Regions from separate parts of the Cobetia sp. cqz5-12 genome, predicted to be linked through region 4. Evidence: predicted binding sites of a transcription regulator. Region 4 holds the regulator's gene; each other region holds the start of a gene.

Region 1 (5,822 bases), 230 kb from region 4:
ATCGTGCTCAGCCGTCCGCCGGTGGAACCGATCATCTATGGCCTGTTGACGCCGAACTTCCCCGATAGCCATGCCATCTTCCTGGCGGCCGGTATCCTCGGTGCCACCGTGATGCCCCACGTCATCTACCTGCATTCCGCGCTGTCCCAGAATCGCATCCGGGTGCGTGACAGCGGTCAGCGCCGTCGCGTGATGGGCTACTACCGGCTGGATGTCATCATCGGCATGGCGCTGGCCGGCTTGATCAACATGGCGATGCTGGTGCTGGCCGCCAAGGTCTTCCACGGCAACGGCGAGACCGGCGTGGCCTCCATCACCGAGAGCTACAAGCTGCTGTCACCGCTGATGGGTCAGGATGCGGCGAGCCTTATCTTCGGCTTCACGCTGCTGCTGGCAGGGCTGTCCTCCTCCATCGTCGGCACCCTGTCCGGTCAGGTGGTGATGCAGGGCTTCGTCAATTTCCGCATTCCGATGTGGCTGCGTCGCGTGATCACCATGGCACCGGCCATCGCCATCATCCTGATGGAGCTGCCGGAGCAGCAGGTGCTGGTGGCAAGTCAGGTGGTACTGAGCTTCGGGATTCCCTTCGCGCTGGTGCCGCTTCTGATGTTCACCGCCAATCGCCGCCTGATGGGCGATCTGGTCAATCGTCACTGGGTGACGGCCATCGGCATGCTGGTGGCAGCGATCATCATCCTGCTCAATGGCTATGTGCTGGTCGGGGAGCTGATGTAGGAAGGGAGCTGATGTAGGAAGAGTCACTCTGCTTCGACACTTGAGGGTCAACGCCCCGGTTCGCGCCTCATTCATGAGCGCTGGATCGGGGCGTTTCGCGTCGTGGGGCGGCGGAGGTCTCACTCGGGCCTGACATGGCAGGCAGGGCGTGGCTGGCCAGCAGGATCGCCTGCACCCGGCTGGCGACCCCCAGCTTGTGCAGGATAGCGGAGACATGTGACTTGACGGTGGTCTCCGCCACGCCCAGCTGCCAGGCGATCATCTTGTTGGACTCGCCCAGCACCATGCGCTCCAGCACGCCGCGCTGCTTGGTGGTGAGGGTCTGCCAGCGCCGCGCGAATTCCGCCTCGCTGAGGCTCGGCGCCGGTTGAGGCGCTGGCGGTGGCACTGGTACCGATGATGCTGATGCAGAGGATGCCGAGAGCGGCGCTGCACGTGGCGCAGCGCGCATCAGCTGGGCAGGCACATAGACCTCCCCGGCCAGCATGCGCGCGAGGGCCTCGCGCAGGACGTCTGCCGGGCTCGACTTGGACAGATACCCCACTGCGCCCAGCGCCAGTGCCTCGAGTACCGTCTCGCGCGCCTCGTGGGCGGAGAGAATCGCCACCGGCAGCCAGTCCGCTTCCGCACGCAGGCGTGCCAGTCCTTCCAGTCCGTGGCTGTCGGGCAGGTCGAGATCCAGCAGCAGCAGGTCGAGGCTATCAGCGTGTGACTCGATGAGACTGAGGGCCTGAGCGAGGCTGGCGGCCTGCAGCAGCTCGTATTCTGGCGTAGAGCCGTCAGCGACGGCCAGACTCAGGGTGCGACTGATGGCATCACGGAACAGCGGATGGTCATCCGCGATCAGCAGACGGTGCATGGAGGCTCCTGGCCGGTCGTTGGCGGGCGATGTTCTGGTCATGACGTTCCAGGTCATGACCTTGCTGACAATAGCTATCCTGATCATGACCTTGCTGACAATAGCTACCCTGAGCATAACGTCATGGCGTGGTGTCGTACCTTGCGGCCTTCGCGGTATGGCCTGTCTTTTCTTTCCTCCTCTGTCTGCCTTTCCCATCTTTCTTGCCTGCCGGGTTTCTCCCTTTTCTCCTCCCAAGGGATGAGACGATTTCCGCCCATGGGCGCATGTCGGGATCGGCGTGAGTGAACAAGACTGTGAGAGTCGTCTGATCAAGCAGTCATTGATGCAACCATTGATGCAGTCATTGACGGTCAGGCGATGGACAGGAGCGCCACCTCCTGTTCAGGTTACCGACAACAACAGGTCGTCGATCACGAACGCCACTCGTGAATCCGACCCCACAGGAGTTCGCCATGATCTACGCCTCTCCGGGCAGCGCCGATGCGCTGGTCACGTTCAAGGACATCTACGGCAACTATATCGGCGGGCGTTTCGTCGAGCCGGTGAAGGGGGAATATTTCGACAATGTCAGCCCGGTGACGGGCGAGGTGTTCTGCCGTATCCCGCGCTCGAGTGCGGAAGATATCGACCTTGCGCTGGACGCCGCCCACAAGGCAGCCCCCGCCTGGGGCAAGACCTCGGTGCAGGAGCGTTCCAATATCCTGCTCAGGATCGCGGATCGCATCGAGCAGAACCTCGAGATGCTGGCGGTCGCGGAGACCTGGGATAACGGCAAGGCGGTGCGCGAGACGCTGAACGCCGATATCCCGCTGGCGGCGGATCACTTCCGCTACTTCGCCGGTTGCCTGCGCTCCCAGGAAGGCACCGCGGCGGACATCGATGCCAATACCGTCTCCTATCACTTTCATGAGCCATTGGGCGTGGTGGGACAGATCATCCCGTGGAACTTCCCGATCCTGATGGCGGCCTGGAAGCTGGGCCCGGCGCTGGCGGCGGGCAACTGCGTGGTGCTCAAGCCGGCGGAGCAGACCCCGGCCTCGATCCTGGTGCTGGCGGAGCTGATCAATGACCTGCTGCCGGCGGGCGTGCTCAATATCGTCAACGGCTACGGGGCCGAGGCCGGCCAGGCGCTGGCCACCAGCAAGCGCATCGCCAAGATCGCCTTCACCGGCTCCACTCCCGTGGGCTCGCACATTCTCAAGTGCGCCGCCGACAGCATCATCCCCTCCACGGTGGAGCTGGGCGGCAAGTCGCCCAACATCTACTTCGCCGACATCATGAATGCCGAACCCGAGTTCATCGACAAGGCCGCCGAAGGCCTGGTGCTGGCGTTCTTCAATCAGGGCGAGGTGTGCACCTGCCCATCGCGCGCCCTGATCCAGGAAAGCATCTACGACGACTTCATGGCCCGGGTGATGGAGCGCGTGAAGACCATCAAGCGCGGCAACCCGCTGGACACCGACGTACAGGTCGGCGCCCAGGCCTCCCGCGAGCAGTTCGACAAGATCATGTCCTACATGGATGTCGCCCGCGAGGAAGGCGCCGAGGTGCTCACCGGCGGCAGCAGCGAGCAGCTGGAGAACGAGCTGGCCAACGGCTATTACATCCAGCCGACTTTGCTCAAGGGCAACAACGCCATGCGCGTCTTCCAGGAGGAAATCTTCGGGCCGGTGGTCGCCGTCACCACCTTCCGTGACGAGGCCGAGGCGCTGGCCATCGCCAATGACACCGAATTCGGTCTCGGCGCCGGGGTGTGGAGCCGCGACATGAACGTCGCCTTCCGCATGGGCCGCGGCATCCAGGCCGGTCGCGTGTGGACCAACTGCTACCACCAGTATCCCGCCCATGCCGCCTTCGGTGGCTACAAGAAATCCGGTGTCGGTCGCGAGACCCACAAGATGGCACTGGAGCATTACCAGCAGACCAAGAACCTGCTGGTCAGCTACGACATCAATCCGCTCGGCTTCTTCTAGGCCTGTCAGGCAGTGCCGCCGAGGCTGGCGGCGCTGAACCCACCACTCGCATCGTCTTCTTGACACATGACCTCAATGCCCGCGCCAGATCCGATTGCTTGATCTGGCGCAGGGCAGGGAGCGCTGCGTCTGGTTTCAATGGAGAGGCAATCCCCTGGGGCACGAGCATGACCTCTCGCTCACGCCCGGGCAGTAACGTTCCCTCTGCCTGATCTCTGGCTCGCCTTTCCAAGGTTCGTCTTTCGACAATGAATTCGTCTTTCGACATCGAATTCGTCATTTTGACAATGAATGAGGAGTCCATCATGGATAACAGCATGAAAGCCGCCGTGGTACGTGAATTCGGTGCACCGCTGGTGATCGAGGAAGTCACGGTGCCGCGCCCGGGGCGTGGCGAGATTCTGGTCGAGGTCGCCGCCTCCGGGGTCTGTCATACCGACCTGCACGCCGCGCATGGCGACTGGCCGGTGAAACCCAACCCGCCGTTCATTCCCGGCCATGAGGGCGTCGGTACCATCGCGGCGGTGGGCGAGGGTGTGACTCACGTCAAGGAAGGCGACCGGGTCGGGGTGCCCTGGCTCTACTCGGCCTGCGGCCACTGCGAGCATTGCCTGGGGGGGTGGGAGACGCTGTGCGAGAGCCAGCAGAATACCGGCTACTCGGTGAATGGCGGCTTTGCCCAGTTCACGCTGGCGGACGCCGGCTACGTCGGGCGTCTGCCGGACAGCGTGGGCTTCGTGGAGATCGCGCCGGTGCTGTGTGCCGGGGTCACGGTCTACAAGGGGCTCAAGATGACCGACACCCGTCCCGGACAGTGGGTGGTGATCTCGGGCATCGGCGGCCTGGGCCACATGGCGGTGCAGTATGCGCGCGCCATGGGCCTGAACGTGGCGGCGGTGGATGTGGATGATGCCAAGCTGGAACTGGCCCGCCGTCTGGGCGCGACCGTGACCGTCAATGCCATGAAGGAAGATCCGGCAGCCGTCATCAAGCGCGAGATCGGCGGCGCGCACGGCGCGCTGGTGACGGCGGTATCACCGAAGGCCTTCGATCAGGCCCAGAACATGCTGCGCCGTGGCGGTACCCTGGTGCTCAACGGCCTGCCACCGGGTGACTTCCCGCTGCCGATCTTCTCCACCGTGCTCAATGGCATCACGGTACGTGGCTCCATCGTCGGCACGCGTCAGGACCTGCAGGAGGCGCTGGACTTCGCCGCGGAAGGCAAGGTCGCCGCCACCGTGCAGACCGGCAGGCTCGAGGACATCAACGACATCTTCGGACGCATGATCGACGGCAAGATCGAGGGGCGCATCGTGCTCGACATGAAGGCCTGAGGCGTTCGCTGTCCAGAACTTGACCCCTCTCCACCGACGACAGGCCTGCAGGAATCGGCAGGACTCCAGACATGACAACGCCAGCCCTCGGGCTGGCGTTGTCATGTCTGGCATGGCCGTGTGCGTGAAGCGTCACGCGAGCACTAGAAGAGCTCTCCATGACGAGCTCGGATTTCTGCTTACACCGTGCCGAATTTCTCGTTCTCGCCCATGTCCGGGGTGTGGTCCTTGTCGAGGTTGGCGCGCGCAATCTCATAGAGTTGATACGCCTTACTCTCCTTGGCCTTCCAGTGTTCGCCGGATTGCACCTTGATCTCCAGCAGGGTGACATCGGGGTCATCCTTGCCTTCCGGGAACCAGGCGGCCACGAACGGATTCCAGAACTTGTCGATCAGGCCCTGGTCGCGGTGCAGGTTGGCATGACCGCTCAGCGACACGTAGACGCCATCATCCTGATCGGAAAAGCTCAGGCAGACCTCGCTGTCCTTCCTGGCTTCAAACACCTTCTCTGCGCTGGCGCGGGTGAAGAACCACAGGGTGCCATCGTAGTCATCCTGTACTAGATGCATCGGGCGGGCGTGGGGCATGCCGTCGCCTTGCGTCACCAACATGCCGACCTTCACATCCTTGATCAGCTTCCAGATCTTCTGCTTGTGCTCCGGGCTCGACATCGTGTGTCACTCCTTTGCGTCATGCGAATGAAAATCCGACTGGCTAGCCGTTGATCAAGACCTTGGAGCGACACCCCACAACTTCAAGGGATGATGGTGAAGCTTTCGCTTGATGAGTCAGGGCTTGTTGAGTCAGTGCTTGATGAGTCAGCGCTCGATCAATCGGGGCTTGATTCAGGCGCCCGGGCGCCTCACTGCGCTGCCGGTGCCTGCCAGGCGTCGCTGCCCCACAGCGGCACGCTGCTCA
Region 2 (5,822 bases), 590 kb from region 4:
GAGCTGAATGCCGGCGATGGAGGCGATCTGCGCCTGTCCCAAGGCGTGGAACACGACCACTTCATCGATGCGGTTGATCAGCTCCGGGCGGAAGTGATTGCCGACGACTTCCATGACTGCCGTCTTCATGTCGTCGTACTGGAAGGCCGCCTTGCGATCGACACTCTCTTGCGTGTCTTCCTCGTCCGCGAGCTCGCCATTGAGGCCACTCATGCGCTGGATCATTTCCGACCCCAGGTTGGAGGTCATCACGATCACGGTATTGCGGAAGTCGACGGTGCGCCCCTGGCCATCGGTCAGACGGCCATCTTCCAGCACCTGCAGCAGGATGTTGAAGACATCCGGATGCGCCTTCTCGACCTCGTCGAGCAGCAGCACGGAGTACGGCTTGCGGCGCACGGCCTCAGTCAGATAGCCGCCCTCTTCATAGCCGACATAGCCGGGAGGCGCGCCGATCAGGCGAGCCACGGAGTGCTTCTCCATGAACTCGGACATGTCGATGCGCACCATCGCCTCTTCGGTATCGAACAGGAAGTTGGCCAGCGACTTGCAGAGCTCCGTCTTGCCGACCCCGGTCGGGCCGAGGAACAGGAAGGAGCCGTTGGGACGGTTCGGGTCCGACAGCCCCGCGCGTGAGCGCCGCACCGCATTGGATACCGCGATCACCGCCTCGTCCTGGCCGATCACCTTCTCGTGCAGCGCCTCTTCCATGCGCAGCAGCTTGTCACGCTCGCCCTCGAGCATCTTGGCGACCGGAATACCGGTCCAGCGCGAGACGACCTCGGCAATTTCTTCCTCGGTGACATTGGAGCGCAGCAACACGTGGCCGGAGGTATCCGCCTCGCCTTCGCCGGCTTCGCTGATCTGCTTCTCGAGCCCCGGAATCACGCCGTACTGCAGTTCCGACATGCGGCTGAGGTCGCCGGCGCGACGCGCCTGCTCCAGATCGATACGAGCCTGTTCCAGCTCGGCCTTGAACTGGGCCGCGCCCTGGATGCTGGACTTCTCGGCCTTCCAGACTTCATCGAGGTCGGCGTATTCCCGCTCCAGCTCCGAGATCTGGTCCTCAAGCGCGCCGAGACGCTTGAGCGCCGCCTCATCGGTCTCCTTCTTGAGCGCCTCACGCTCCATCTTGAGCTGGATCAGGCGGCGGTCGAGACGGTCCATCTCCTCCGGCTTGGAATCCAGCTCCATGCGGATGCGTGACGCGGCTTCATCGATCAGGTCGATCGCCTTGTCCGGCAGCTGGCGGTCCGTGATGTAACGCGAGGACAGCCGTGCGGCGGCGATGATGGCGCTGTCGGTGATGTCGACACCGTGGTGCACCTCGTAGCGCTCCTTCAGGCCACGCAGGATGGCGATGGTGTCTTCCTCGCTGGGCTGATCCACCTGCACCTTCTGGAAGCGGCGCTCCAGCGCGGCATCCTTCTCGATGTACTGGCGATACTCGTCAAGCGTGGTGGCACCGACACAGTGCAGCTCGCCACGCGCCAGTGCCGGCTTGAGCATGTTGCCGGCATCCATCGCGCCTTCGGCCTTGCCCGCGCCGACCATGGTGTGCAGCTCGTCGATGAACAGGATGACCTGACCTTCTTCCTGCGCCAGCTCCTTGAGGACGGACTTGAGGCGCTCCTCGAACTCACCGCGGAACTTGGCCCCTGCCAGCAGCGAGCCCATGTCGAGAGATAGCACGCGCTTGTTCTTGAGGCCTTCCGGCACCTCGCCATTGACGATACGGCTGGCCAGCCCCTCGACAATGGCGGTCTTGCCGACGCCGGGCTCACCGATCAGCACCGGGTTGTTCTTGGTGCGACGCTGAAGGACCTGAATCGTGCGGCGAATTTCCTCGTCACGCCCGATCACCGGGTCGAGCTTGCCATCCCGCGCGCGCTCGGTGAGATCCAGCGTGTATTTGTTGAGCGCTTCACGATTGTTCTCGGCATCGGCGTCGCCCACGGCTTCGCCACCACGCAGTGCATCGATGGCGGAGGTCAGAGCGGGCTTCTTGATGCCCGATGAGGTGAACAGCTTGCCCAGATCACCACCCAGCTCCAGCGCGGCCAGTAGCGCGAGCTCGGAGGCGATGTATTGATCGCCGCGCTTCTGCGCTTCACGATCGGCCAGATTCAGAAGCTTGCCGAGTGCCTGCGAGGGCGCGACATTCCCGTCGAACTGGGACACGGTCGGCAGATCATCCAGCTGGCGCTTGAGGCCACTCATCAGGCTGGTGGCATCGCCGCCCGCCTTGTTGACCAGTGCCTTGAGACCGCCATCGCGGTCTTCCAGCAGTGCCAGCAGCAGATGCTGCGGGTGAATTTCATTATGGCCTCGCCCGACGGCGAGTGACTGGGCATCCGCCAGAGCGTTCTGCAGCTTGCTGGTGAGTTTGTCGATGCGCATGGTGCCTTCTCCTGAGAGTCATGGCGGTACTCCTTTTCTCAGGAGCTTCGCCTGTAACATTTCGTATCTGACTCTCAAGATGGGGGCTGGCGCACGGCTTTCAAGGCAGGATTCGCCGCGCTGCAGCATGGTGTGACATTTGCCTGATCCAGGTCAGATTCCCGCCGCCACGATGACGACCCGCCGGCCATCATCTTTGCCACATGCAGAAACGCCCCGCCAACCTGAGACATCAGGTCAACGGGGCGTTTGTGGGTACTGCATGTCGAGCTTGTGGAATGCGCTGACCCAATTCTCGATCAGCGATTCCTGATCAGCGCCTCAGCGCAGCCAGATCACTGTGGCGAGGCGTCCAGTCACCCCATCGTCACGCCGGTGTGAATAGAAGCGTGATTCCGAGGCGGTACAGAAGTGGCCGCCACTGACATGACCGACTCCGGCACGCTCGAGACGCAGGCGTGCCAGCTTGTAGAGATCCCCCATGTAGTGACCTAGCCGGTAGGGGCTGGCCTCGAAGGCATCATCGGCCTCGGGCAGATCCGCGATGAAGGCATCACGCACCTCGGGGCCTACCTCGAACTGGGCATTGGAGATCGCCGGGCCCAGCCAGGCCATCAGCTCGCCGGGGTCATCACCAAGATGCTCGATGGTGGCTTCCAGCACGCCTTCGACCAGCCCGCGCCAACCCGCATGCGCCACGCCGACACGCGTGCCCTGCCGATCACAGAACAGCACCGGCAGGCAGTCCGCCGTCATCACCACACAGGCCTGCCCGGTGCCGGTACTGATGCAGGCATCCGCCCGTGGCGGAGTATCTGGCCGGCCCTCGGCGTGGCAGACATCGAAGGCATCTACCACCTGAGTGCCGTGCACCTGGTCCAGCCACGCCAGCGGACGGCCGTCATCGACTTCCGCGGCGAGCAGCTCGCGCACCTGCGCCACCATCGCCGGGTCATCGCCGACATGCAGCGCCGGATTGAAGCCGGCATACGGCCCCTGACTGGGGCCGCTCTCACGCGTGGTCACGAAGGCCTGCACCGGGCTCGGCGCGGGCCAGTCCGGCAGTATCAGGGTCGGGCGTAGACTCTCGTCGTGCATAACCTCTCCTTGTGCGGCGTGTCGCGCGAGCCTGCCGCCTCAGCGAGCGATGTCTTCCTTGAGATAGTCGATCAACACCAGCATGTCGCCCGGCATCTCGGCGCGGAATTCGACTTCCTTGCCCGTGATCGGGTGGATGAAGGCGAGACGGCGGGCATGCAGTGCCTGACGCGGGAACTGACGCAGCAGCTCCTTGAGCGGGTCACTGGCCCCCGGCGGCAGCTTCAGACGCCCGCCGTAGACCGGGTCTCCGACCAGCGGATAGCGCTGGTGTGCCATGTGCACGCGAATCTGGTGGGTACGCCCGGTTTCCAGCTTGCAGCGGATATGGGTGTGCCCCCGGAAACGCTCGACCACGCGGAAGTGGGTGACCGCCGGCTTGCCACTGTGGGTGACGGCCTGACGCTTGCGGTCCTTGGGGTGACGCCCGATGGGCGCATCCACGGTGGCACCGGAGGTCAGCACGCCCGTGACGACGGCATCGTACTCGCGTGACACGGTACGGGCCTGCAGCTGCTCGACCAGGTCCGCCTGGGCGGTCAATGACTTGGCCACCACCATCAGTCCGCTGGTGTCCTTGTCGAGACGATGCACGATACCGGCACGCGGCATCATGGAATTGCCCGGGCAATGATGCAGGATGGCGTTGAGCAGCGTGCCATCGTGGTTACCCGCACCCGGGTGCACGACCATGCCGTGCTCCTTGTTGATGACCAGCACGTCGTCATCTTCATAGACGATCTCGAGCTCGATATCTTCCGGCTCGTGGCTGACTTCTTCTTCCAGCTCGGCGGTCAGGGCCAGACGTTCACCGCCATAGACCTTCTCGCGGGGTTTGACGGCGGCACCGTCGAGGGTCAGCGCACCGGTCTTGATCCAGTGCTTGAGACGCTCGCGGGAATAGTCGGAGAAGATCTCGGCGCAGGCCTGATCAAGGCGCATGCCAATCATCGCCTCCGGGATCCGCTCTTCGCGGTTGATGGTGTCTGCCATATTGCTCTCTGAGGCCGTTTCGCACGAAAGGGCCTTTGCTTTATAGTGAGTGCGGATCGGCGGATTCTAGCATGCCCGCCATGGATTGCCCGAGATGAGGAAACCGATGCGCGCCCTTCCCTTGACTGCCCTCGCCCTGGCCAGCACCTTGCTGGCTGGCTGTGCGTCCAACGAGCCGGCACCGGATCTTCAGGAGCAGGACCTGTATCGTCAGGCCCAGGTTTCCCTGGATACCAGCCGCTTCAACTCCGCTGTGCAACAACTTGAAGCCCTGGATACTCGCTTCCCGTTCGGCAGCTACGCCGAACAGTCGCAGCTGGAGCTGATCTACGCCTATTACCAGGTCGACAACTGGGAGGCGGCACGTGCCGCGGCCAGCCGGTTCATTCGCCTGCACCCCGATCACCCGCAGGTCGATTATGCCTACTACATGCGTGGACTGGCAGCGTACAGCGCGGGTCGTTTCAGCCTGGAATCCCTCGATCTGATCGATATTTCCAAGCGTGACCTGGGCGCGACACGCGATGCCTACGTCGACTTCGGTGAGCTGGTGCGTCGCTTCCCCAACAGCACCTACGCGGCAGATTCCCGTCAGCGCATCATCTATCTGCGCAACGTACTGGCGCGCGGCGAGCTGCAGACAGCCGATTTCTACCTGCGCAAGCAGGCCTATCTGGCTGCCGTGAAGCGTGGTGAGTGGGTCATTGAGCACTACCCTAACACTCCTGCCACCCGCGATGCGCTGGCCGTGATGGTCGAGGGCTATCTGGGCCTCGGTCTGCGTGACCGTGCCAGCGAGACGCTCAAGGTGCTGATCCAGAATGATCCGGACAACGAACGTCTGGATGGCCGTACCTTCGAGCCGCGTTACGTGAAGGCTGACGACCTGACGGTCTGACGACCGGCAGGCGTCACCATCGAAAAGCCCGTGATCATCGATCACGGGCTTTTTTCGTGCTGACAGCATGGCCAGAATCGTCGGATTCAGGCGCTTTCAGCGGCTTGCGCAAAGAATCCGCAATCCCTGACACCGGACATGAATCGCCTCAATCGCCGGCCACCCAGCCATTGACGATCGGGTAGCGACGATCACGCCCGAAGCCGCGTGGCGTGACGCGCACGCCCACCGGCGCCTGACGACGCTTGTACTCGGTGCGGTCGACCAGACGCACCACGCGATAGACATCCTCTTCCTCGAAGCCCGAGCGGATGATCGCCTCGGCGCTCATGTCACCCTCGATATAGTGGGTGAGAATCGCATCCAGGGTGTCGTAATCCGGTAGCGAATCACTGTCGAGCTGGTCTTCGGCGAGCTCGGCGGACGGCGGGCG
Region 3 (5,822 bases), 970 kb from region 4:
GCGTGATGTGGATGCCACTTTGCTTCGTGTTTCTGTTCGCCAGCGGCTTCATCGCCGCGCGCTTCGGTACCCTGGACGCTGAACCCTTCACCTTGCTGCTGGTGCGCAGCCTGTTGGTGCTGCCGGTGCTGGGAGTGATTCTGTGGCTGCGCCGCAAGCCGCGTCAGTGGGGCAGGCGCAATGACCGTCTGGCGCAGATGGGCATTGGCATGCTGTTGCACGGTGCCTATCTGGGCGGCGTGTTCGCGGCGGTCAAGGCGGGGCTGCCAGCAGGCCTGACGGCGCTGCTGGTCAGTCTGCATCCGCTGGTGACGGCGGCGTTGTCACTGCCGTTGTTCGGCGTGCGTCTGGGGGCCAAGCAGTGGGCCGGGCTTGGCTGTGGCGCCATCGGCGTCAGTCTGGTGCTGGGGGCAGGGCTTGCCAAGGACGGCGCAGGCACTCTGGACTGGCCGCTGATCGGGCTCGTCTGGTGCCTGGTGGCGCTGATCGGCGTGTCCAGCTCGACACTGTGGCAGAAGCGAGTCTCCGGTCGCATGGGGCTGGTCGAGGGGCTGATGTTCCAGTATCTCGGTGCGGGCGCGGTTTTCGTCGTCGCGGCAACCAGTGTCGGCAGCTTTGCCTTTGACCCCACGCCGCGTCTGCTGATGACCATGGCCTGGCTGGTGATCGCCATCTCGGTCGGTGCCATCTGGCTGCTGATGCTGATGCTGGAGCGGGGCGAGGCCCATCAGGTCGCGCGCACCTTCTTCCTGGTGCCGCCGTGTGCCGCGCTGATGGCATGGTGGCTGTTCGACGAGCAGTGGACCGCGCTGATGGTCACGGGCGCGGCACTGGTGGTGCTGGGACTGGTGCTGGACCGCCCACGTCCGGGCAAGGTGAGCAAGGCGCCGGCCGACGACGCCACGCCGCCTTCGCCCTCAACGCCCTCAACGCCCTCAACCTCAACAGCCTCAGCAACTTCCAATGCCTCGGCAACGAACAGTGGGCAAGCCGCCCCGCGCTGATGCGTGCCGAGCGCATTACTCACCACGCACCACGCACAGCGTATAGATAAAAAAGGACAACGCCCCGCCGGCCCGAGATGGGCTGGCGGGGCGTTGTCGTCTCTGACCAGTCAGAAGTGCTAGCCAGGAAGTGGCTGATCAGAAGCGATAGCTGATCCCGGCCATGGTCACGATGGGGTCGATCTCGACCTTGTCGTTGACGCTGCCTGCCACGGTGACATCGGAATCGATATCCAGATACCAAGCAGCGACGTTGGCCGCCCAGTGCTCGTTGATCACCAGATCGACGCCGATCTGTGCGGCCGCGCCCCAGCTGTCATCCATCTCGAGTCTGGTGCCATCGTCGAGGGTTTCATCGGAGAAGTGGGTGTAATTGACCCCCGCGCCGATGTACGGCTGGATGCGCGATTCACGTCCGCCAAGCGGATAGTACTGCAGTGTCAGAGTCGGCGGCAGGTGATCGACGGAGCCGGCCTTCTGGCCATTGAGCGAGATGTCGTGGTCGAAATCCTGCGCCGCCAGCAGTTCGATACCGAAGGTATCGGTGAAGCGATAGCCGAGAGTGAAGGCAAAGGCGCTGTCATCATCGACGTCCACGTCGGCACCGATGGCATCGATGCGACCGTTGTCACTCTTCGGCGAGACCTTGGCGACACCCGCACGCGTCCAGAACTGCCCGGCGCCGTAGTTGAGAGAGCTGAGAGAGTTGAGAGAGCCATGAGAGCTGGCATTCAGCGAGTCGGCGGCCATGGCAGGTGCGGCGCCGAGAGTCGCGAGGCTGGTGAGGCCTGCCAGTGCCAGAATCTGCCACGGGCGTGCTGCAGAGCGCGGGCTACGCGAAGTCAGGTGCGCGGGGAGGGAGGCTGAGCGAGTGACGACGTCGGACATGATGGCTCCTGAAGGATGGCGGGAAACAATGCCCTCATTCTAGGTAGCCGAATTTCGAGAAATTTGATCTGAGGCAAGAGTTTACGGGCGTTATTGCACGGTGAGGGGCATGGTTGATCCAGGTCAATTTCTGCGGCGCGCCGCTTAAGATCCGCCGTGTAGCCGTTGGCTACCAACAACGAAAACGCCGCAGACCCGAAGGTCTGCGGCGTTCCTGTGTGATGTCCATCTATCGCCTGGACTGCTCAGCGTTGCCGAGCTTCGTCGTCCACGATGCCGTTGTCACGGCGTGGCATCACACGGCTTGCCAGGTGCTTGTTGGAGGCATGTTCACGCCTCGCACAAGGCCTTAGAAGCGGTAGGTGACACCAGCACCGACAGTGACCGGATCCAGCTCGGTGTCGTTCACGTCCTGACCGGCGATCTTGGTATCGGCCTTGACGTCGGCGTAACGAGCGAAGCCGTTGACGGCCCAGGCTTCGGTGATCTTGAGGTCCACACCCAGCTCGGCAGCGGCGCCGTAGCTGTCGTCGATGTCCATGCTCTGGCCACCGGCAGACTCACCGGAGAAGTGGGTGTAGTTCAGGCCGACACCAGCGTACGGCTGGACGCGGGCTTCAGTACCGCCCAGCGGGTAGTACTGCAGCATCAGGTTGATCGGCATCTGATCGAAGCCGCCGGCGCTGTTTTCCCAGTCAGTGCTGAATTCTTCAGTGGACTGCAGGGCGATGGCCAGGTTGTCGTGGAACATGTAGCCCACGGAACCGGCGAAGCCGGACTCGTCCTTGGCGATCAGACCGTTGCCGTTGTTGCTCTTGCCGTCGACCTTGGCAACGCCACCGCGCAGGAAGATATCGCCCTTGCCATATGCCATGGCGGATTGTGCGCCCATTGCCATGGTGCCGGCGATAACAGTAGCGGTCAGGATCTTGATAGCTTTCATGTGTAGTTCTCCTTGAAGCTTGGCTTCGTGAGCTGCCTGTCAGCAGTGCCTCGCTACCCTACGGCTTGGGCCGTGTGCTCTGCGTGGCTGCGTCGATCAGGGGACGCTACGAACTATAAAAAACAGCGTTCTGTTTGGCAAGCATTTTTTTAGAACGTTGTTTGAAAACTTATTAGCCGTCTTGTTAGCGGATGTTACCGATTATTTCAGGGAAGTTTAATGTCTCATGAGTGAGACTTCCCATGACGCATTTGAGCGACATCGCCATTCACTATTGCGCAAGGTGACCAAGACCTTGGTCGCATGCCGTGCGCGAGGTTAGTACTCACTACGTCAAAGATCATCGCCGGGCTCTGCAGGCTCAGTGACGCTTGCGTGCGGCGCGTGCTTCCAGCTGTTCCAGCCACTGACTGACCTCGGTGCTCTGTGCGTCTGCATCACGATAGACGGCAAGAAATTGTCGCCATTCATCGTGCTGCCAGCCCTTCAGGCGGCGCCACAGCACGTAGAGATCGCGCAGGCACTCGTGGCGGCGCAGCACGAAGCGGCGCGTCTTCTCGAGGTCGATGATGACGGCGTCCATCTGCCAGGTGCTGTCCGGCGACTCACTCGGCGGGCGACTGAGGAAGAGGTGCTTGGGAAACAGGCAGCCATGCATCAGGCCAGCCTGATGTATCTCGCGAACGAGGCGGGCGCTGGCGGTGATGACCTGAGAGCGCATGCCGGCATCGAGTTCCGCCCAGCGTTCATGCCAGTGATCCAGATCATCGCGCCCGGCGAGATCGAAGGTGATCAGGATGGCGCGCCACTCCCGGCCTGCGCGCCGCTCGCCGTACCAGCCGGCGTCCACTGACGGGATCCCCCGCGCATGATAGTGACGGATGGCGCGCCATTCACGGGAAAAGGTCGGTTCGCCCAGCGGGCGCGCCAGGCTGCGGGCCAGGTGGTTGGTCTGGCGCTTGAGATAGAGGCGATGACTGTTGCCGTGCTCATCCTCGAGCGTCAGCAGCGAGACCGTCGAGACGCCGCCGCGTTCACGATTTGGCGCGTCGACGTCGTGGGCTGCCACTTGCCACAGGGCATCGAAGCTATTGAGGTCGTGCTGCTCCAGCAGGCGGGCAAGCCCGGCTTCGCAGTAATCGCGGTGGCCGCGCGGCGCCGTGGCGCTGGGGCTGGTAGTGCCGGTGTGACCAGCAGGGGGATGAGTGGGGGAGCGATGCGTCATGTCAGGTAGGAATCACGGTCTCGGGTGATAGGCGGTAGCGTTCACTGGCAATCCTTGTCGGTGAGCGCTGCGATGACTGGCCATGATAGTTAGCCTGCTGGGGAAGTGACAGGTCTGCAGCACAAAACTCTCCTTCCCACCGCGGCAATGGCGGGAGGGCGTGATGGCTTTCTGCGCAGCGCCTGGCGCCGCTCGGGTGCGCCAGTTGGTCGCAGCGTGGCGCGACGTCGCAGTGTGGTCGATGGTCGCAGCGCGCACGCAGGTGCGCAGAGTCAGCGTTGAGATGGTGCCAGGCCAGTGATGCCCGTTGCTTCAGCATCCATGCGGCTTGCAGCGGAGTTATCCAGTGACGACAGGCACTTGGCGGAGGTGACGAGTGCGACATTCGCCCGGTGAGTGCGACAACCTGACATCTGGAGACTGGCGCGGGAGGGTAGACAATGCCGACCAAGGTCTTGGTGCCACGGTGCCATTGCCTGTGTGCTTGCCGGCGAGAGTCGGCCTGATGTGTCCCCCGACGTCGGTGGCAAGCGCATGCAGGGACGGCAGCCTGACCGTCCGCCTTATCGCAAAGGGGTTAAGACATGATCTCCGATACCGTCGTGGAGCTGTCGCGGTTCCAGTTCGGCATGACCGCGCTCTACCACTTCCTGTTCGTACCATTGACCATCGGCATGGCCTTCCTGCTGGCCATCATGGAATCCCTGTATGTCATGACCGGCAAGCAGGTCTACCAGGACATGACCAGGTTCTGGGGCAAGCTGTTCGGTATCAACTTCGCCCTCGGTGTGGCCACGGGCCTGACGATGGAATTCCAGTTCGGCACCAACTGGGCCTACTACTCGCATTACGTCGGTGACATCTTCGGTGCGCCGCTGGCCATTGAGGGCCTGGTGGCCTTCTTCCTCGAGTCCACCTTCGTCGGCCTGTTCTTCTTCGGCTGGGACCGCCTGACCAAACGCCAGCACCTGATGGTGACCTGGCTTGTGGCCTTCGGCTCCAACTTCTCGGCACTGTGGATCCTGATCGCCAACGGCTGGATGCAGAACCCGGTCGGTGCGACCTTCAATTTCGAGACCATGCGCATGGAGCTGACCAGCTTCGCGGATGTCATCTTCAATCCGGTCGCCCAGGCCAAGTTCGTGCATACCGTGTCGGCAGGCTATGTGACCGGCGCCATGTTCGTGCTCGGCATCAGCGCCTTCTACCTGCTCAAGGGGCGTGATCTGGGCTTTGCCAAGCGCAGCTTCGCGATCGCCGCCGCCTTCGGCCTGTTCTCGGTGGCCTCCGTGATCGTGCTGGGCGATGAGTCCGGCTACGAGGTCGGGGATGTCCAGAAGGCCAAGATGGCCGCCATCGAGGCGATGTGGGAAACCGAGCCGGCGCCGGCGTCCTTCACGCTGATCGGCCTGCCCAACGAGGAGACCCAGCACACCGATTACGGCATTCATATTCCGTACGTGATGGGCCTGATCGGCACGCGCTCGCTGGATACCGAGATTCCCGGTATCAAGGAGCTGACCGAGGAGCACCGCGGACGCATCGTCAATGGCATGCAGGCCTATGATCTGCTCCAGCAGCTGCGTGATGGCCAGGACGACATCGCGACCCGCAAGGCCTTCGATGCGGTCAAGGATGATCTCGGTTACGGCATGCTGCTCAAGCGCTATGTCGAGACGCCATCAGATGCCACGCCGGAGATGATCGACAAGGCCGCCGCCGATTCCATTCCGCCGGTCGCGCCGATGTTCTTCTCGTTCCG
Region 4 (5,822 bases):
ATTCTGACATGCCGCTGTCGCCGTCGAAGGCCAGGGTAATGCCCCTCGCATGGTGGCGATTCACTACCGTTTTCCGCCCAGAGCCGGGTGATTGGCCAAGGCCTGCGCCGCACGCGAAATCAGTCCTTCTCGAGTCTTACCACTCGCTTTTCGTGGCTTGAAATCATGTTCGCCATCATTCAGCCAAAGCAAAGTGAGGTTTTCCGGCAACGGATATGCCGTCACTTCCTCTCGAGTTCCGAAGGGATCGCGGCTGCCCTGACAGATCACGCCGGCCATCGGGATATCCGGCAGATGGTCGATGCGCAACTTGTCGGGCTTGCCCGTGGGATGAAACGGATAGCCCAGCGCGTACCACCCGACCGGCAACGGCGCATGCGCCGCCCGGGTCAACTCCACCAGCAGATGGGAGGCCACACGACTGCCCATCGACTTGCCGCCGACCAGCCAGGGCAGCGATCGCAAGGCGTCGACGGCCGCCACACACGCCATCAGCGCCTGACACCAGCGTGCCATCTCCTCGATCAGCCCGGGCAGCCGGGGCGGCGGCCTGCGGCGACGCTCGCAGCGCATCCTGACGAGATAGCCGAAATCGAATGCCAGCCACGCCATGTCCTGCATCAGGCAGGCAGCAGCGAACCGTTGATGGAAGTCGGTCTCACGCCCGGCGCCGGCACCATGCGCATGCAACAGCAGGGCACGCCCCGGTCGTCCATGGATCTCAAGCGGCCCTAGTTCCGCCAACCAGCCTCGCCACGGCCCTCGCGCGGCCAGCGCGTCGTGGGACATGGTCTGGCGAGCAGCAAGCTCCGAGGCGACATCAGCCAGGCTGGCGACACGAAAGCCTTCCTCGGCGTAAGGGCTGGGGACCTCAGCCGTATTGGACGCATTGGCATCTTCGTCCGATGATGAAGTGACGGCGGGCAAGCGAAACTCTCCTGTTGATCTCGTACGGCTCGCGCCAGACAACGCTGGAACCGATGAGGGTAAACGCTGCATTCCAGCGCGAGGGATGGCCTGTCAGTCGGTCATGGTCGCGCGTGATATCGGTCAGCGCCAGCCCTGCCGCCCTGAACAGTGGCGTCAGTGATATGGCCGCTCCCGCAGCGCCACTTCCAGCACCGTCACCATCAGCACTGCGCTTTCGCCCACTGCCGACGAGGTCGTGATATGCGTACAGCTCTTGAGGCTTCGGCCTGCCAACCCCGCGTGAACCATCACCACGTGAACCATGATTTTGCTCGCATGGCTGTCATCTGGGGCCTGCTCAGCCTCTGTCTGGCCGTATGGCTCAACCTCATCTGGCTATGGCCCTCGCTGGGGCCGGAAGTGGCCTGGCTGAGCTACGGCCGCCTCGCCCCCTTGCAGCACCACCTGCTGCTCTACGGTCTGGGCGGCTCGGCAGTGATCGCCGGCGGCTACTCCATCGCCATGCACAGTATCCGGCAACGCGAATCACGCACGGACGCCAAGACGGCGATACCGGATATCCCACCGCCCCCCTTCACGCTCAAGCTGATGCATTTCACCTTCCTCGGCTGGCAGGCCGTGGTCGCGCTCGGCGCACTGGCGATAGTCGCGGGCTACTCCTCGGGCCAGTACATGGCCGAAGCGCCCTGGCTCGTCGATCTCCTGATGACCCTCGTCTGGCTGGCCGTGGCGTGGGTCTTCTTCACGGTGCTGGAACAACGCACGCTACGTCGTCTGCCGGTGGCCTGCTGGTACTTCATCGCTGGCCTGATGCTGGTGTTGATGCAGCATGTTTTGATCTCGCTCAGCGTGCCGATCGGCCTGCTGGAATCGATACCGCTCTTCACGGGCAGCCTCGAGGCACTGATTCAGCGCTGGCAGGCAGGGCCACTCCCCGGCGGCATGTTCGCATTCGGCGTCATTGCCTTGCTCCATCACATGGTGACGAGCCGCTCGCGGCTGCCGCTCTACTCGCATCGGCTGGCCGCCACCAGCTTCTGGATGCTGGTGCTGCTGGTGACATGGGGAGGTGCTCCGCTACTGTTCGCGAGCGCCCTGCCGGCCTGGAGCCAGACGCTGGGCATGGCGATGGGCATCCTGCTGCTGGCGCCGGGGCTGGCACTCAGCCTCAATGGCCTGATGACACTCAAGGAGGATTGGCACTCACTGCGCCGGGATCCACTGATCGGCCTGCTGGCGGTAGCTCTGGTCAGCTTCGCCCTTGCGGTACTTGAATACAGCCTGCTGTCACTGCCGACACTCAATGCCCTGACCTTCAGTGCCGCCAACAGTCTGTCGCCGGCAGCAAGCCTGGGGGTGGTCGCGACAGTCGCCATCGTGATGGCCTATCACCTGCTGCCCCCGATGCGCTCCCTTGCGCTGCTCAAGACTCACGCCCTGCTGGCCATCATCGGCACCCTGCTGTGCCTTGCCGCCAGCTGGGCCACCACGCTGCTTCAAGGCAGCATGTGGCATGTGCTGGCAGATGACGGCAGGCCGCTATACACCTTGAGCGAGGTACTGGAAGCGGCCCGCATGCCGATGATGATCTCGCTGGGTGGGCTCGCCTGCTGGGCGCTCGGCATGCTACTGATGCTTCTCAACGTGACGCGCACCCTGGCTGATCACAAGAGCGAACGCCAAGCCGCTCATGAGCGCCGGCTCCCCAATTCCGGCTCGCGGAAGGCATCATCAGAACCTGCCACGCCCTCTGCGCCCCCCTCTACCACGCCCCCTGCCACATCCTCGGGAGGGCACTACGCATGAGACATGTCCTGCTCGAACGTCACGCCGGCCTGATGACGGCACTATGTCTGCTCACCATGAGCCTTGGCGCCCTCGCCCAGCTGGTACCGCTCGGGGCTCACCCCAGCCTCGCCAGCGCGCCTGAAGATCTCAGACCGCTGAGCGCCCTGGCGCTGGAGGGTCAGCGCATCTACCAACGCGAGGGCTGTCAGCAGTGCCATACACGCATGGTGCGCGATCTGACTGGCGACACGGCGCGCCACAGCGAGGCGACGACCGCACGGGAGCGCTACTACGGCCGCCCTTCGCTATGGGGCGCCGAGCGCCGGGGGACGGATTTGAGCCAGCTGCCTGCGCAGCATGACGATGCCTGGCAGCGCCTGCACCTGCATGACCCGCGCGGCCAGGTGCCGGGCTCAGCGATGCCTGCCTATCCGTGGCTGTTCGAGCGGGCGTTGAGCGGCGAAGGCATCGCGGCCCGCATGCGAGCCCTGCAAGGCTTGGGCGTGCCCTACGCGGAAGACGAGATTCTCGCCGCCCCCAATGACGTGCGTGGCACTGCCGAGATCACGGCGCTGCTCGCCTATCTGCAGCAGGCCGCCCCCGCGAACGGCATCGCCAGCCGTAGCCCATGACAGGACACCGCTCAGGAGACACGACATGAATCTACTGGAGGCAACTGGACTGCCCCTGTTCTGGAATCTCTGGGTGCTGGCCCTCACGCTGGGCAGCCTGGTGCTGTTCGCCATGCTGGCACTGGGCAGCCTTTCGCGCGCAGCCAGCGGTGACAACGACGAGCGCGAAGGCGATGGCCCCATGCAAGAACATCGCATCAATGGTGTACGTCAGCCTGACACACCAGCGCCACGCGTCTGGGGCATGCTGGCACTGGCGACGCTGGCCGCCGCGCTGATCCTGCTGCTCGGCGCTGCTGGCTAAGCACTGTTGGCCCAGTATTGCTGACTCACGCTTCCGGCTGAGGCAGGTCGTCGCGGTATGGCCACACTGGGCCAACCAGGCCTAAAGTTCACACACCTTGCAACGCCCACGGGTTGGGCAGGATAATGAATTAATAAAATCTAATATTATGGTGCCACGAAATTGCACTGCGCCAGCCGATGAGCGTTCAGACTCTGGCCGCTTGAGTCACTTCGGCTGAGCAGGGTAGCGGCGGGCGACAAGGCCCCGCCCCACCATTCGTCGTGCCCGATAGACCCCTCCCGCTGCCCTGCCCCAGGAGTAGCGGTGACATTCCTCAGGAGAGTCACCATGACGGCCAATGCACAGGCATCACACCGCTTGCGCGCCCATGAAGCACGCTGCCAGACCTGTTCGCTGAGTTCACTGTGCCTGCCACTGGCACTGAACATGGAAGATATCGACCAGTTTGACGCCATCATCCGCCGTCGCGCGCCACTCAGAAAAGGGGAAGTGCTCTTCACCCAGGGCGATGCCTTCGATTGCGTCTTCACGGTGCGCTCCGGAAGCCTCAAGCAGATCACCAATGAAAACAGCGGCATGGAGCAGCTGACCGGTTTCTACCTGCCCAGCGAGCTGGCAGGGCTCGATGCCATCGACAGCAATTGCTATCCCGGCACCGCCGTGGCGCTGGAGACCACCACCGTCTGCGAGATTCCCTTCGACCGCCTCAATGCGCTCTCGGAGCAGATGCCGGAGCTGAGAACCCAGCTGTTCAAGAGCCTGAGCAAGGAGTTGCACGAAGATCGCCGCATGATGATGCTGCTGTCGCGCAAGACAGCCGATGAGCGACTGGCGAGCTTCCTGGTCAACCTGTCACAGCGCTTCCGTCGCCGTGGCTATTCGCCGTACAGCTTCCGCCTCTCGATGGCACGTGCCGATATCGGCAACTATCTGGGGCTGGCCGTCGAAACCATCAGCCGCATCCTGACTCGCTTCCAGGCCCAGGGGCTGGTCGACATTCGTGCCCGCGAGGTGCATATCCTGCATCTGGATGGCCTGATCGAACTGGCCGAAGGCGAGTGTCAGGGCGGTCGCTGATGACGCCTGCTGGCAGCACACCACGCAGCGCGGCGCGGCGCTGATCGACTGCCAGTGCGCCATTTAGGCGCTACGCAAGGATAGAAGCCCGCCGCGCAATGTGCGTGGCGGGCTTCCAACTGACAGGCCAGCCGTCAGTCGTCGTGTCAGTCATGACAACCCTGACAGTTCTGACAGTTCTGACAAAAGGGTTTGTCTCGGCCGCTCAAGCTTCGCTGGTGATCAGCGGTTCTCGAGGCGGTTATAGTCCAGCAGGCCCGCTTCGACAGGGCGATCAGCATAGTTGGTGCGCAGTACGCTGTCGGAGAACTCCCAGAAGCGCGGATCAGTCCGGCGCACCCCGATATCGGCCTGCAGGGCGCGATAGTCCTCTTCGTTCTCGAGTGACGCCACCCGCTCTGCCAGCCCCGTCAGGGTCTCAGGCGTCAGGCGCCAGAAGGCATTCGGGTAATCGCCCGCCACCCCTCGCAAGACATCGAGAGTGTCCTCTTCAGGACGGCGATTTTCCTCCTCATCGAACAGACTGGTGATGTTGGCGTGGGCGGAATTGCGCAGCACGCTGTAAAGGCGTGGCGAGTCATCACTACCATCCTCCAGCGCGACGATCGTCACCTCCGGCATCAGGCTGGCCGAGACTCCCCGCACCGCAGCGAGGGCCTGCAGCTCATGTCGCACATGATCATCCTCGACATTGCTCAGACTGCGCTCATGACCGAGTTCCGGCGCGAGACGCTCTTGCATGCGCCGCATCAGGCCAAGGCGAGCCTGGTCCGGCGATGACAGCTCCTGCGGCGTCCAGACGATGCCACTTGGTGCATCGAACTGCGGCGGCTTCTTGAACAGCAGCCCCCCAAGACCCGGGCTCACGTCGCGATACCAGCTGTCATGCACCGCCTTGCGCTCGCCTGCTGGCAACAGCACCAGCAGGTTGTTCTCGCCCTCCATGCGCAGGAAGTCCATGTATAGGCGAGTGACCAGCTGATGCCCGAGATTGCCGTAGACATCGAAGCCGGCGACCAGCAGGTAGTGGATACGCTCCAGCATCGGGTAATCGATGATCCAGCCCGTCTTGGGCACGCCGCCGACCA

The links. Region 4 encodes FNR, which switches genes on or off when oxygen is low (the NO sensors DNR and NnrR bind a similar motif). Its sites were predicted from a motif close to TTGATNTANATCAA; they were not measured.
Region 1: the regulator FNR is predicted to act here: its motif matches at 3,669-3,682, upstream of adhP (alcohol dehydrogenase AdhP).
Region 2: the regulator FNR is predicted to act here: its motif matches at 2,544-2,557, upstream of clpB (ATP-dependent chaperone ClpB).
Region 3: the regulator FNR is predicted to act here: its motif matches at 2,006-2,019, upstream of F8A90_RS05530 (OmpW/AlkL family protein).

Annotation. Positions count from the first base shown of each region.
Region 1 covers NZ_CP044522.1:552,391-558,212, forward strand. The annotation lists gene F8A90_RS02395 (Nramp family divalent metal transporter) at 1-735, shown strand, start outside; gene F8A90_RS02400 (response regulator) at 803-1,594, opposite strand; gene exaC (acetaldehyde dehydrogenase ExaC) at 2,050-3,570, shown strand; gene adhP (alcohol dehydrogenase AdhP) at 3,876-4,904, shown strand; gene F8A90_RS02415 (pyridoxamine 5'-phosphate oxidase family protein) at 5,084-5,575, opposite strand; gene F8A90_RS02420 (CreA family protein) at 5,767-5,822, opposite strand, start outside.
Region 2 covers NZ_CP044522.1:3,938,159-3,943,980, forward strand. The annotation lists gene clpB (ATP-dependent chaperone ClpB) at 1-2,400, opposite strand, end outside; gene pgeF (peptidoglycan editing factor PgeF) at 2,722-3,498, opposite strand; gene rluD (23S rRNA pseudouridine(1911/1915/1917) synthase RluD) at 3,538-4,491, opposite strand; gene F8A90_RS16325 (outer membrane protein assembly factor BamD) at 4,586-5,389, shown strand; gene F8A90_RS16330 (NAD+ synthase) at 5,538-5,822, opposite strand, start outside.
Region 3 covers NZ_CP044522.1:1,293,455-1,299,276, forward strand. The annotation lists gene F8A90_RS05525 (DMT family transporter) at 6-1,004, shown strand; gene F8A90_RS05530 (OmpW/AlkL family protein) at 1,143-1,892, opposite strand; gene F8A90_RS05535 (OmpW/AlkL family protein) at 2,242-2,835, opposite strand; gene F8A90_RS05540 (lipopolysaccharide kinase InaA family protein) at 3,197-4,060, opposite strand; gene F8A90_RS05545 (cytochrome ubiquinol oxidase subunit I) at 4,645-5,822, shown strand, end outside.
Region 4 covers NZ_CP044522.1:319,795-325,616, reverse strand. The annotation lists gene F8A90_RS01490 (alpha/beta family hydrolase) at 64-999, opposite strand; gene F8A90_RS01485 (cbb3-type cytochrome c oxidase subunit I) at 1,246-2,736, shown strand; gene F8A90_RS01480 (cbb3-type cytochrome c oxidase subunit II) at 2,733-3,350, shown strand; gene F8A90_RS01475 (hypothetical protein) at 3,376-3,654, shown strand; gene fnr (fumarate/nitrate reduction transcriptional regulator Fnr) at 3,985-4,734, shown strand; gene F8A90_RS01465 (fatty acid cis/trans isomerase) at 4,957-5,822, opposite strand, start outside.